Regions from separate parts of the Knoellia pratensis genome, predicted to be linked through region 1. Evidence: predicted binding sites of a transcription regulator. Region 1 holds the regulator's gene; the other holds the start of a gene.
The links. Region 1 encodes Rex, which represses fermentation and respiration genes when NADH is low (regulators of the CRP and FNR family bind a similar motif). Its sites were predicted from a motif close to CTTGTGAANNNNTTCACAAG; they were not measured.
Positions count from the first base shown of each region.

Region 2: edd (phosphogluconate dehydratase) is a predicted target of Rex. The motif match lies at 2,196-2,215, and genes of this name have one in related genera.

Region 1 is NZ_JBHTDJ010000003.1:319,734-326,869, reverse strand. Features, by position in the region: gene hemC (hydroxymethylbilane synthase) at 1-539, opposite strand, end outside; gene ACFQRE_RS11360 (glutamyl-tRNA reductase) at 536-1,861, opposite strand; gene ACFQRE_RS11355 (redox-sensing transcriptional repressor Rex) at 1,858-2,550, opposite strand; gene ACFQRE_RS11350 (glutaredoxin family protein) at 2,738-2,983, opposite strand; gene ACFQRE_RS11345 (1-acyl-sn-glycerol-3-phosphate acyltransferase) at 2,985-4,370, opposite strand; gene ACFQRE_RS11340 (NAD-dependent epimerase/dehydratase family protein) at 4,370-5,386, opposite strand; gene ACFQRE_RS11335 (30S ribosomal protein bS22) at 5,631-5,729, opposite strand; gene ACFQRE_RS11330 (helix-turn-helix domain-containing protein) at 5,934-6,131, opposite strand; gene ACFQRE_RS11325 (acetoin utilization protein AcuC) at 6,299-7,136, opposite strand, start outside.
Region 2 is NZ_JBHTDJ010000001.1:624,857-631,992, reverse strand. Features, by position in the region: gene eda (bifunctional 4-hydroxy-2-oxoglutarate aldolase/2-dehydro-3-deoxy-phosphogluconate aldolase) at 1-250, opposite strand, end outside; gene edd (phosphogluconate dehydratase) at 247-2,133, opposite strand; gene ACFQRE_RS02855 (M23 family metallopeptidase) at 2,434-2,928, opposite strand; gene ACFQRE_RS02850 (AAA family ATPase) at 3,200-4,489, opposite strand; gene ACFQRE_RS02845 (NUDIX hydrolase) at 4,574-5,065, opposite strand; gene ACFQRE_RS02840 (hypothetical protein) at 5,107-6,795, opposite strand; gene ACFQRE_RS02835 (hypothetical protein) at 6,921-7,136, opposite strand, start outside.

The DNA of each region.
Region 1 (7,136 bases):
TCGGTGACGACCGACGTGCGACCGAGCCGCGCGAGTCCGGCCTGGGCGAGGACGACGGCATCGAGGTCACCGTTGGTGACGCGCCCGAGGCGGGTGTCGACGTTGCCGCGCAGCTCGCGGATGTCGAGCCCGAGCCCGAGGGCCTCGAGCTGGGCGCGCCGTCGCGGTGAACCGGTGCCGACGGTCGATCCGGCCGGGAGCTCGCCGAGGGTGAGTCCGTCGCGGGCCACCAGGGCGTCGCGGGGGTCCTCGCGCGAAGGAATGGCGGCCACGACGAGGTCGTCCTCGGGTGTCGTGGGCAGGTCCTTGAGGGAGTGCACGGCGAGGTCGACGGTTCCGGCGCGCAGGGCGTCGCGCAGGGCGGACACGAAGACGCCGGTGCCACCCATCGTCGCGAGCGGGGTCGTGCGGTCGCGGTCGCCATGGGTGGTGATCTCGACGAGTTCGACGTCGTGGCCGAGGGCGCGCAACTGGTCCGCGACCCATCCGGACTGCGTCGTGGCGAGGGCGGAGCGGCGGGTGCCCAGGCGAAGAGTCATCGTCCGACCCCCTCGTCTTCGATCACGGGCAGGATCGGCGGGGTGGACACGACCGACACCTCGCGCGGGTCGAGGTCGAACAGCTCGCTCAGGGCCTTGGCATAGCTGCCGCCCTGACCGCTCTGGGCCATCTCCTTGACGCGCACGGTCGGCGCGTGCAGGAGCTTCTCGACGATGCGGTGGACGGCACGCTGCACCTCGGCGCGGTCGCCGTCGTCCAGGTCCGGGGTGCGCCGCTCGAGCCGCGCCATCTCGCGATCCACGACTTCCTGCGCCCGTGAGCGCAGAGCAGCAACGGTGGGCGCCACGGCTTCCGCAGAACGCTCCGTCAGGTATGCCGCGACCTCACCCGTGACGATGTCGCGCGCCTCGCGCACCTGCGGGACGTCGCCGGCGTGGCTGAGCATCTCGCCGAGCTCGGCAAGACCGATCCGCGTGGCACCGTCGAGGTCGGCGACTGCGACATCGACGTCGTGCGGCAGGGCCAGGTCGATGAACACCTGAGGGCGACCACCACGGGCCACCGCAGCAGCAGCGACGTCGGCCGCAGTGAGCACGACGCCGGTCGCGCCGGTGCTCGAGATGATGATGTCGGCGTCGGTCAGGGCTGCGAAGCGGGCGTCCCACGCGAGGGCGGCGCCGCTGACTCGTTCGGCCAGGCGCTCCGCGCGGGCCAGGCTGCGGTTGGCGATCGTCACCGATGCCGCACCGGCCTGGCTGACGGTGGACGCCGCGAGCGCGCCCATGCCACCAGCGCCGAGCACCAGCACGCGGGAGCCCTCGATGGGACCCACGAGCGCATGGGCCGCGAGGAGTCCAGCGCCCACGAGCGAACGGCTCACGTCATCGATCGCGGTCTCGGTGTGAACGCGCTTGCCGACCCGAAGTGCCTGCTGCAGGAGAGTATTGAGCGCCGGGCCAACGTGACCGCGACGCTGCGCGCGGGTCAGCGCGTCACGGAGCTGGCCCAGGATCTGAGCCTCACCGACGGCCATCGAGTCGAGTCCGGCGGCAACGGAGAACGCGTGGGCGATGCCACGGTCCTCGTAGTGCACGTAGAGGTGCGGCTGGAGGTCAGCCAGCGCCATACCCGTCGCGGCAGCGAGCGCCTCGGACACATCGGTGAGCGCACCATGGAAGGTGAGCCCCTCGGCATACACCTCCGTGCGGTTGCACGTCGAGACGACGACGGCTTCGACCGCGTGCTCGGAGGAGACGATCGCGGCTTCGAGGCGCCCGCGGGCGGCCTGGTCGAGGACGGCTGACTCAAGAAGCTCCATGGGTGCGCCGTGGTGCGAGAGGCCGAGGACGAGAAGGCTCACAGGGCGACCTCCGTGACATCCGACTGCCCCGCGAGATCGAGCTCGCCGGTGCGACGCTGCTCGTGGAACGCGAGGATCTGCAGCTCGGTCGACATGTCGACCTTGCGGACCATGACGTCATCCGGCACGTCGAGAACGCACGGTGCGAAGTTGAGGATTGAGCGGACACCGGCCGCGACGAGACGGTCAGCAACGTCCTGCGCCGAGTCCGCAGGCGTGGCGATGACACCGATGGCAAGCCGGTCGTCGCTCACCAGCGCGCCGAGATCGCCCATCGGACGGATCCGGCGGTCACCGACCTTCGCGCCGACCAGGGCATCGTCACGATCCAGGACCGCGATGACGTTGAAGCCGCGCGTGGCAAAGCCGCTGTAGGCCGCGAGCGCCCGACCGAGGTTGCCCATCCCGACGATGGCCACGGGCCAGTCCTGGGTGAGGCCGAGGGCCGTCGAGATCTCGTAGGCCAGTCGGTCGACCTCGTAGCCAACACCACGCACTCCGTAGGAGCCGAGGTGGGAGAGGTCCTTGCGCAGCTTGGCCGAGCTGACACCTGCCGCAGCGGCGAGCTCCTCGGAGCTCACGGAGCTGATCCCGCGCTCCGCGAGCGAAGTGAGGGCCTGCAGGTATCCCGGGAGTCGAGCCACTGACGCGTCGGGGATACCCCGGCGAGCTGCGACGTCGGCGGACACGTGGCCTTCGACTCCTGTCTGGAAGGTGTGGTGATGCCCTGTCAGGGTACGCACTTGTGAAGCGATGCACAAAGTCGCGAACCTACCCCGAGACGCGGGCCTCACCACACTCTGGTACAAGCCTTCTGCGTAACCGCTTGCACCCCTGATGGGTATGCCGCCCGCTCTGGTGGGTGCCTCGGGTCGCCTAGCGCAGGGGCTGGCTGAGTGCGGCGCGCAGGCGGGCTTCGTTGACGCGCCAGAAGTCGAGCTGACGTCCGTCGACGAGGGTCACGGGGATCTCCTCGGCGTAGCGCTCCAGGAGGTCGGGGCGCTCCAGGATGTCGAGCTCCTCAAACGACTCCCCCAGGTCCTGCGTGACTCTCGCGATGATCGCTCGCGCGTCGTCGCAGAGGTGGCAGCCCGGCTTGCTGATCAGGGTGACGCGCGGCATGTCAGAAGAAGACGGAGCGGCGTTGCATGAGCAGGGAGTAGAGGGTCTGCTGGATCGTCTCGCGCACCTGGTCGGTGAGGTCGAAGACGAGCATCGGGTCGTCGGCCGCCGCGCTGCCGTGGCTGGCGGTCTCGATGGGCGCGCCGAACTCGATGATCCACTTGCTGGGCAGCGGGATGAGGCCGAGCGGGCCCAGGAGGGGGAAGGTCGGCGTGATCGGCGCGTAGGGAAGGCCCAGGAGGCGCGCGACCGTCTTCATGTTGCCGATGATCGGCGCGATCTCCTCGGCCCCGACCACGGAGGTCGGGATGATCGGGACGCCGGCCTTGAGCGCGGCCGAGACGAATCCACCGCGACCGAAGCGCTGCAGCTTGTAGCGCTCCTTGAACGGCTTGCCCACGCCCTTGAACCCCTCTGGGAAGACGCCGACGAGCTCGCCCTTGGAGAAGAGGCGGTCGACGTCGTCGCCGGTCGCGAGGGTCGACCCACCGCGGCGCGCGAACGCCCCGAGGATCGGGGTCTGGAAGACGAGGTCGGCACCCAGTGCCCGCATGACACGGTGCTGCGGATGCTCGTCGTGCACGGCCTGCGCGACCATGAGGGAGTCGATGGCGATGGTGCCCGAGTGGTTGCTCACGATGAGCGCGCCACCCTCGGCGGGGATGTTCTCGAGCCCGCGAACCTCGACCCGGAACCAGTTCCTGTAGATGGGGCGCAGCATCGGGAAGATGACGTTCTCGGCGAAGTGCTCGTCGTAGCCGAACTCGTCGACCGAGAAGTCGCCCTCGATCCGCCGGCGCAGGAAGGCCAGGGTCGCGGCGATCCGACGCTCGATCTCGTCGGGAGACAGGCCCGCGCCCTGGGCCGCGATGCGCATGGCGGAGATGGAGGCGCTCAACAGTTCGTCGATCCCCGGGACGGGCAACGCCATGTCGGTCTGCGTCGCTGTCGGATCGGGTGAGAGGCGCTTGGGCTCGGGCGAGGACGCGACCCGCAGGTGACGGCGCCTGGCTTCGTCAGCTGCACGCTTCGCGCGCGGACTCTGAGGGAGTAGGCCGCCCTGCTTGGTTGCCTTGGACGAGGGCTTGGTGCTGGCCGTGGGCCGCGGACGGTGGGCCGTGCGAGCGGCGACGGGTTGCTCGATCGGCGGCTTCGCCGCCTCGGGCTTGACCGTCTGTGCCTTCGAAGGCCGTGCCTTCGAAGGCCGTGCCTTCGAGGGCTGGGCAGTCGTCGAACTGGCGGCCTGGGTGGAAAGCAGGGGGGTGGAGCGGCGGCGCGCGCGTTCGCCAGAGGCCCGGGCCGCACCTGCGGCGACGGACGACACCTTCTTCTTCGGCGCCTTGGCTGCGGGCGTCGTCGTCGAGCTCGTCGTCTTCTTCGTCGCCATCAGCGCTTCCCTCGACCCAGAACCTGTTGTGTCGCAACGAAGATCCCGCCGACGGCACCGGTGACGGCGTCGAACGAGGGATAGACCGGACTCACGGTGCGGGCGAAGTCCTCGAACGCAGCCCGCGTCGAGAACGACGGGTTGAAACCGAACGCCTCACGCATCGCCGTGGTGTCCACGCCCCGGCCGAAGGCGAGGAAGGACATCTGGTCAGGACTGAAGTCGACGAGGCCGAACCGCTTGCCGAGTCCCCCGATGGTGCCGGCAGCTGCCAACGGGACCATGACGATCGGACGCCGGGTGATGGCGGCGGCCTGCATGACGGTGAGGACGCCGTCGCCCGCGAGATTGATGACACCGGTGGCCGAGCCGGTGACCCCGCGGGCCAGGGCAGCGATCGCGTCATCCTCGTGGATGAACTGCAGTCGGGCGTCATATCCGAACGGCACCGGAATGACTGGCAGGTGGAAGTAGTCGGTGATCGAGGTACGGATCCGCGGACCGATGATGTTGGCGAAGCGCAACGTGAGGATCTCGGCGTCGGGTCGGCGGCGGGCGAAGCCGCGCACGTAACCCTCGACCTCGATGGAGTCCTTGCCGAACCCCGAGGACGGCAGCCGGCGGGCGCTCATCTCCTCGGTGAACATCGCCGGGTCGCGCGGGGTCGAGCCGTAGACCGCAGCGGTGGACTTCACGACGAGGCGCTTGACCGAACCCGCCTTCTGGCACGCAGCGAGCAGCTGCATGGTGCCGATGACGTTGATCTCCTTCTGCGGAGTGCGTCCTCCGGCGAAGGTCGGCGTCGCGATGACGTTCGCATGCACCACGGTGTCGACGTCACCCTGGGCGATGACCTTGCCGATCATCGGGTTGCGGATGTCGGCCCGGATGAACTCGGCGCCCCCGAGGTCTCGCGGTGGTGGGATGACATCGACACCGATGACCTTGTCGACACCGGGGTCGGCCGCGAGCCGCCGAGCGAGGACACCACCGACATGGCGGGACACCCCCGTCACGAGAACTACTTGGCCCACGGGCACTGCCTCTCTTGTCGACCACGGTCTTTCGTGCCTGACCCTACTTCCCGTCGCACTGTGACGGAGGGGTTGGAGAGGCCTGTCACCCAGCAGACCACGGGCTGGACGGGCAGCGCGAGGTGAGCGCGGGTCCCACGCTCCGCGTGGGCCGGCATACCCCGTCGTGAATGCAGAACGGCCCCCGCCGCAGGGGCGAGGGCCGATCACACGCGTCAGGAACGCGTCACTTCTTGTTGCGGCGCTGGTGGCGCGTCTTGCGAAGCAACTTGCGGTGCTTCTTCTTGGCCATGCGCTTGCGACGCTTCTTGATCACTGAACCCATGAGCAGTCCTTGCTGATTGAGAGAAATTCGAACGACGGTGGACCAGCAGCTGCTGATCGGCCTGCGCGGCCGACCGGCGCGCGTGTGTCGAGGGGCAACACTACCGGCGCGCGGGCTGAGCGCCCAAACGGGCCCCGAAACCGGCCGGAGAACGGCGAAGGCCGGGCCTCATCGGCCCGGCCTCCAGCGTTGGTTGCTGCTCGCTCACGCGGTGCCCATGTAGGACTCCCGGAGGTACTTCTGCACCTCGTCCTCGGGAACCCTGAAGGACCGACCGACACGCACGGCCGGAAGCTCGCCTCCGTGCACCATGCGATAGACGGTCATCTTCGACACGCGCATGATCGAGGCCACCTCGGCAACGGTGAGAAACCGCACCTCGGCAAAGCGTTCCTGAGACATCGCCACCTCGATCTTCTGCATGCTCGCATCGCCGACTTCCCCGTCGGCGGTCATCTACGGGCGTACAAGAAGCAACCATAGGGGCTGGTGTGACCATTGGGGAAGTCGTTGGAGTGGAATCTTTCCCAAGTCCAGCCGACACGCGGCTCAGTGGGGAGAAATTTGAGTCAGTCGAACCATGGGTCCAGGCCATGGAGCGGGAACACCGCTTGACGCGTCGCGAAGATCGCGGCGTCACCGGGGCGGTCCGGGTTGTGCCCCATCTCCCACGGTCGGACCCAGATAGGCAGATCCTTCTCGGCGAGGTCACCCATGGTTTGCGGCCCCTCACGACCGAACGCGTCACGGACGTGGTCGAGCCAGTCCGCAGGAACTGCCGTGGAGGTCGACACCGGCACATGGGCGGCGATCGCGGTGAGGTGCGCCCAGGACCGGGGCACCACGTCGACGAGCTCGTAGCCCCCGCCGCCGAGCGCCACCCATTTGCCGCCCGCGTGGTCGTGGGCGAGGCGGTGGAGGCACTCGTGCGCGCGGCGCTGGGCATCCACCGAGACGCTGAAGTGGGCGAGGGGGTCCTGGCGGTGGCTGTCGCAACCGTGCTGGGAGACGAGGACGTCGGGCTTGAAGGCGGCCACGACCTGCGGCACGACCGACTCGATGGCACGCAGCCAGTCGGAGTCGCCGGTGCCGGGCGGGAGGGCCACGTTGACAGCGGTGCCCCTGGCGTCCGGGCCGCCGATGTCGCCCGGCCAGCCCGTGCCGGGGAAGAGCGCGCGACCCGACTCGTGGACCGAGACCGTGAGAACGCGCGGGTCGTTCCAGAAGATGCGCTCCACACCGTCGCCGTGGTGGACGTCGATGTCGACGTAGGCCACCCGCTCCGCGCCGTTGTCGAGGAGTCGCTGGATGCCGACCGCGATGTCGTTGTAGATGCAGAAGCCGGCAGCGTTCGTCGCCATCGCGTGGTGGAGGCCGCCGCAGTAGTTCACCCCGTGGTCGGCCTCG
Region 2 (7,136 bases), on a different contig from region 1:
CCATGCCCTCGACCTGGGAAGCGACGGCCTCGATCGCGCCGAGGCCGGCTGAGCTGCGCAGCGTGATCTCGATGACGGGTATGCCGCCGCGCACCAGGGCGCGGGCCAGCGGCACCGCCTGCTCGACCGAGTCCACGACGACGACCGGGATGACCGGGGCAAGGTCGAGCACGTCGTCAGCGCTCGCGATCACGGGCCGGGTGGAGCTCGACGCGGTGGTGGATGTGGTGGTGGATGTGGTGGTGGTCATCGGTTCTCCTCGCTGCTGACGAACGGTGCGGCATCGCTCTGGTCCCAGACGTGACCGAGGTTGCCGAAGATGTGGGCGCCCTCGTCGGCGCGACCGACGGCGGCGCGCATGGGTGCGAACAGCTCACGCCCCGTGCCCGTCCCCACTGCGCTGACGCGCGGCGACGGAACCCTGGCGGCGAACTCGTCCTCGTCGACGAGCACATCGAGCCGTCCGGTGAGCGAGTCGACCCGGATGACGTCGCCATCGTGGATCTTCGAGATCGGCCCGGCGTGCACCGACTCGGGGGTCACGTGGATGGCCGCCGGAATGGCTCCCGAAGCGCCACTCATCCGTCCATCGGTCACGAGAGCCACGGCATACCCACGCTTTTGCAGGACACCGAGAGAGGGGGTGAGCGCGTGCAGTTCGGGCATCCCGTTGGCGCTGGGGCCCTGCTCGCGGATCACCACGATGACGTCGCGGTCGAGCTCGCGACGCGAGAATGCCTGCAGGAAGCCGACCTGGTCGGTGAAGACGCGGGCCGGAGCCTCGATGACCCGGTGCTCGTCCTTGACCGCGGAAACCTTGATGACGGCGTGCCCCAGGGTGCCGCCGAGAACGCGCAGTCCGCCGTCGACCGTGAATGGGTCGTGGGCTTCGCGAAGGACGGACGGGTCTCTGGATTCGGTTGCGGCGTCGAGAAACTCAAGCTGTCCGTCGATGATCGTCGGACGTTGCGTGTAGCGGCGAAGCCCCGGCCCGGCAACCGTCAGGACGTCTTCGTGGAGGAGCCCGTTGTCGAGCAGGGTGCTCACGAGGAACGGGGTACCGCCGGCCGCGTGGAAGTGGTTCACGTCGGCGGTGCCGTTGGGATAGATCCGGGCGATGGAGGGGACGGCCGACGACAGGACGTCGAAGTCCTCCCACGTGAGGTCGATCCCGGCGGCCGCCGCCATCGAGATGAGGTGCATCGTGTGGTTCGTCGAACCACCGGTGGCCAGCAGGGCGACGACACCGTTGATCACCGCCTTCTCGTCGACGATCTGGCCGATGCCGTAGGGCGTGTCCGACGCGGCGATCTCGGCAATGCGGACCGTGGTGGCGGCGGTGAGCGCGTCACGCAGCGGGTCATCCGGGTGGACGAACGCGGCCCCGGGCAGGTGGAGCCCCATGACGTCCATGAGCATCTGGTTGGAGTTGGCGGTGCCATAGAACGTGCAGGTGCCCGCCGAGTGGTAGGACGCGACCTCGCTCTGGAGCAGTTCGTCGCGACCGACCTCGCCCGCGGCATACGCCTTGCGGGTCTCGGCCTTGTCGGCGTTGGAGCGTCCGCTCGCCATCGGTCCGGCGGGGACGAGCGCGGTCGGGAGGTGACCGAACGAGAGCGCACCGGCAACGAGCCCGGGCACGATCTTGTCGCAGACGCCGAGCATGAGGACGCCGTCGAACACGTCGTGTGACAGGGCGATCGCTGCCGACATGGCGATGACGTCGCGGCTGAAGAGGCTGAGCTCCATGCCCGCTCGCCCTTGGGTGATGCCGTCGCACATCGCGGGCACTCCGCCAGCAACGCGGGCGACGGCGCCGACCTCGCGGGCGGTCTGCTTCATGGAGTTCGGGTAGTGCTCGAAGGGCGCGTGGGCCGACAGCATGTCGTTGTAGGAGGTGATGATCCCCAGGCTCACACCGGTGTCGGCCGCCATCGTGGTGCGGTCGGCGCCACCACATGCGGCGACGGCGTGGGCGAGGTTGGAGCACCCGAGGTCGGTGCGGGCAGGGCGCAGGCTCAGCTCGGAGGCCGCGCGCGAAAGGCGTTGAAGGTATGCCGTGCGGCTGGCACGACTGCGTTCGGTCACCGATGCGGTGACCTGGGCGACGGCAGGGTGGAGGGCGGGGGCCATGAGGCTCCTGGGTTCGGCGGTCAGGGACGGGACCGCGCGAACGGCGACATTGGCGTTGCGCACTTGTGATCCAGATCACAAGTGTGACGATCCCGGCCGCTTCGACAAGAGCCATCCCGGGATACGGACGGGTAGCCCGTCGCGGTCGGTTGCCACTCGGTCGCCAGACGTGGAACGGGAGAACCTCCGGGTGGCGTGGGACTTTCGCAGTCCACACGTCACCCGGAGGTCCTCACCTGCCACGGGTCGGTTCACCACGCCGAACAGTCTCGACCCTCGTGGCTGGGCATCACCTCTGGGTCAGGGCCACAGGTTGGGGTTCTTGTCCGATCCGTAACCGCCGTAGCGCGGGCGTCGCTCCAGGTGCAGGTGCGGGCCGGTGGTGTTCCCGGTGTTGCCGGAGTAGCCGATCAGCTGGTTGGTGGCGACAGCCTGACCGTCGCTCACCACTCTCCTCGACAGATGGCAGTAGCCCCAGTCCGAGCCGTCCACGTTGTCGTTGATCAGGATCATGGTGCCGTACGCGGAGCCCCAGTTCGCCCGGCCGGTGCGGCAATCGCCGGCGATGGTCGCGTAGACCGGCGTGCCGATGGGGCAGCCGATGTCGACGCCGGTGTGGTATCCGGCCGCCCAGTCGCCGGGCTGCCTCCACTGGGCCGTGATCGGGTGCGCGGTGGGGTTCTTCACGGGCCGCACGTACGACGCGGCCATAGCTGCTGGCGCTCCGACGATGCCACCGATGGCAAGTCCGGCGACCGTTGCACCCCCGCTCAGGATGATCCGTCGACTGGGCATGGACGATTCGTGATGGTCTGTCATGTCAGTTCTCCCGGTTCTACTCATGATCGGGGTGTGAGGACCCTGAAACAACGCTCATGCCCACCAGCCCCCGCTCGCTTGTCTGGGTCATTTCGCGCGCCGACCAACCTGCATGGCACACCACGTCCCAAACCCCGCTGCGAAACCGCTGCGAGTCCATTGAGTCAAACAGAACTCGCCCCATCTCGCCCAAGATGCAGGCGGGTGAGCACGCCGAGCGCCCTCGGCGAGTCACGACGGCAGATGACTAGCGGCGACTGCCCCAGTTCCAGGTCGGGGTGGTGAGCAGTCCCTGACCCTCGACGAAGGTCTCGCCGAGGTCCTTGACGAGGGTCACGCGACGAGCCGGTGAGCCCAGCCCGATCGTGCGCTCCTCGTCGCCATCATCTCCGTCGTCGTCCTCTTCGTCGTCGTCGCGCACGCGGAGCAGTTGCGCGAGGGTTTCCGAGTGCGACACCACCATGATCTGGCTGCGTTCAGCCGCAACGGTGATGAGCCGGGCCAGGGGTGGCAGCAGGTCGGGGTGGAGTGAGGTCTCGGGCTCGTTGAGCACCATGAGGGGCGGCGGGTCGACCGTGAGCAACGCGGCGACGAGACAGAGGTAGCGCAGGGTCCCATCGGACAGCTCGGCGGCAGAGAGGGGTCGCAACATCCCCGGCTGGTGGAGGTGGACGTCGAAGCGCCCGTCGACGACGGGGACGTCGAGCGTCGCGCCCTGGAAGGCGTCGGCCACGGCAGCATCGAGGCCTGACCGCCCGTTCTCGCGGATGGTCTGGAGCGCTGCGGCGAGATCGGCACCGTCGTCCGCGAGGACCGGGGTTCGGGTGCCGATGTGGGCCTGTCGCGCTGGCGCCGCTGCGTCGGCCCGGAAGCCGTCATAGAACCGCCACCCCTGGATGAGTCGCCGCACCTGCAGCAACTCTGGCGCGCGGTCAGGGTCGGCGACCTCGGTGAGCATCGACTCCCACGGTCGGAGGGACTGGGTGAGCCGGGCCCATCCCGGGCGCTTGGTCGCAGACGGCTCGATCGGTTCGGGATCGGACTCCCACCCCTCGTCCCTGCCTGCGTACCAGTCCGAGTCCCGTGCGATGTCAGGGCCGTCTCCAGTCCAACGCGCCTCGACCGTGCCCCAACGACGGCGCACGAGAACGGTATTGGGCCGCATCACCGGCCCTGCCCAGACGATCTCGCGCTTGATCTCGGGATCGCGCAGGAACGCCGAGCCACCTCCGTCGGACCCCGAGCCCTGGGGCGGAAGGCCGAGGTCGACGAGATAGCCGAAGTCCTCGGTCGTGAACCCCAACCGCAGACTGATCGGACCCTTGCGCACCGTCCCCTCGACGGCATACCCCGATTTTCGCGCACCACTCAGGCTGACCGGACCAGCCCACAGTGCTGACTGCAGGCCACCCTCGCGCGCCAGGGTGCCGATGGCATCGCCGCAGCCGCAGCCCGCGAGCAGCCGGAGGCTGCGATAGAGGCTCGACTTGCCCGATCCGTTCGCGCCGGTGACGACGTCAAGGCCGTGCAGCGGCACGACGACATCACGCAGCGAGCGATATCCCGAGACGGCGACAGCAGTGAGCCCGAACGAGAACGTATGCCGAACCCCTGACAGCCGTCACAGGCCGAGCATCAGGGGCGGGTCCGGGAGCTCTCCCGCGATCAGCGCCAGCAGCGGTGTGGCGATGTCACGCGGCGAGAACAGGTCGGGTCCGGCGTACTTCGCGATGTCTTCCTGCCGCCACCACCGCCAACCGCTGATGTACTCGCCGGCGAGGGCGTCGTCGGAGAGTGCTCCGCGGGGATCGAATCCAACGGTGCGGACAAGGAAGTAGTCGTTGACCAACCCGTCGTAGCTGTCCGCCAAGCCGGGAGCGGCGACCTCCTGGTGCCAGACGTGAGGCGGGTCGGCGTCCAGGACGAGCCCTGTCTCCTCGAGCAGCTCCCGGCGCAGCGCCGCCAGCGGGAGTTCACCGGGTTCAATTCCACCGCCGGGGGCCGCCCACACGACCGTGGCGCCCGCCGGTACGGCTGGATGCGGAAAACTGAAGCGGCACAACAGGACTCGGTCATGGTCGGCCAGGATGACCGCCCTGACGGCACGCCTCATTCTCGACGTGGGAGGCCTGGCAGGCGGGTCAGGCGTGACATTCATGTCTCGACCGGCCAGCACTCCTCGCGCAGCTCGAGGAGGCGACGTCGATATCGACCGACGAGCAGCGCGGGATCCCCAAGTGCGTCAGTGGTGCTGCGAGTCCTGCCGTTCGTGTAGGTGCGGGCGAGGGTTTCTGCTCGCGTCGACGGTGGCGACGACACGGCGAAGAAGGACCAGAGTTCGCCGGCGCGCAACCGCGACGGCGGTTCCCCGATGAGGTCGTTCGCGCGGGCGAGGAGCCAGGCAATGGCGGCCGCCGTGTTGGCGTCCTTCGACCTTCGTGTCACGACGTCGGGATCATGGCGGGCCACGCCGGTGAGGAATCGTCGGCACGCGGTCCTGAACTCCACGCCGAGCGCGTCGAACGGTCCCTCGTCGATCAGTCGGTCGAGGTGGACGGCGATGGCGAGCACCCGGTCGCGGGCCTCGCCGGTGATGCCGTCGAGATCGAGCGGTTCGTCGGGCAGCGGCACGTCGTCGAGGGCGTCGACCGCAGCCTCACTGCCCAGGGTCTCGACGAGCTGCGCACGGTTCGCGGGGCCGTAGGGCCCGGTCCTCGCCGCGGCCAAGTGCGCCTTGTAGTCGCGCACCGCCGAGTTGGCGCCGAGGCCACGGATGAGCTGGAACCTGGGTAGCCACCTCGTGACGGACTGCAGAGTCTCGGTCGTTCCGCCAGGGCTGATCCGCAGCTCTCGGTGGGCGTAGCGAACCAGCGCCGGCAAAACATCAGGGACGGCGTCGAGGGCCTGCTCGGTGAGCTCTGGGTCCAGTGGCAGCTCGTTCACGAGACACACCTCGACGGACACCGGGCTCCATCGCAGGGCGTCGCCGGAATGGTCCACAGCGAACTCCAACAAGGCCGCCGCCGCGTCCCTCGTCGGTCTCGTCGAGCTGAGCGACCTCGCCTCCAGCGAGTTGAGGAAAGTCTCGACAAGCTCGGTGACGTCGACGTCGTATGCCGCGTGGCCGGCATACCCCGTCCCTCCCGCAGGGAGCGTGCGGACGAAGAATTCGAGGAGTGAGCGGCACAACGGCCAGCCGTCCTGTTCCCAGTCCGGCAGGAAGTCGTCGAGGTTGGCGAGGCCCTGCTCGATGCGTGCGCGGGAGTCGGCGAGATCAGTGGGGACAGGGGTCACTGAGCGGTCACCGGCCTCCCGGGCGATCTGGATGAAGCGATCGACGATGGCCTCCACAGGTTCGCCGATGAAGAAGCCGTCCTTGACGATCGTCCCCATGTTGTGGTCGATGTAGGCCACAGCGGTGGCACGCTCCCCCGTCGGCCACGTGATGCCGAGGATGACGTTGTCGCCGTCGCCGAGTTCGTCGCCCATGAAGTACGCAGCGTCCACCTGCGCTTCGGCGAGCCCGGTGACGGTCGTGGGTGTTGGCTGGCGTCGGGTCGCGAGCGCTCGACGAATGTGACGACGCTCGATGTCGTCAGGAGTCGTGGCGGCGATGACATGGAGCAGCGCGGTCGTCTCGGCGTAGTTGACCTCGATCATGCTGTCGACAAACGATGCCCAGCCCTCCGGTGCCGGTTGGGCGTCGTAGTCCCGCCCGGCATCGCCCAGGACCGAGGCGATGACCAGGAACTCGGTGAAGTCCTTGGCGCGCAGGGCAGTGCGCAGGCCGGTCAGGAGTTCCGGGGTCGCCGAGCCGTCCGAGTGCCCGTTCTTGTGCGCCATGCCCCCATCCCACCAGATCGGCGTTGGCGACCTGAAGACCTTCCGGTATGCCGCCCGCGCACCTTCCGTGCGTCGGGCAGGGAAGGTGGGCGGACGGCATACCGGCGCGTCCTTGACGGAGCGAACTAGAGGATGTAGCCGCTCGAGGCGCTCCAGATCTGGTGGGTTCGGCAGTTGGAGTCGGCGTACTGCAGCGACGTCGACTCGAAGACCGAGTAGAGGCGCACGGTTGTCGAACCGGCCGTGGCCGGCGCCCAGACGATGCCCTCCATCATCGGGAGGGTGCTGTGGTCCGAGCGCGCCCCGGTCGAACGCACCTGGGTCGTCACCTTGCTCAAGTT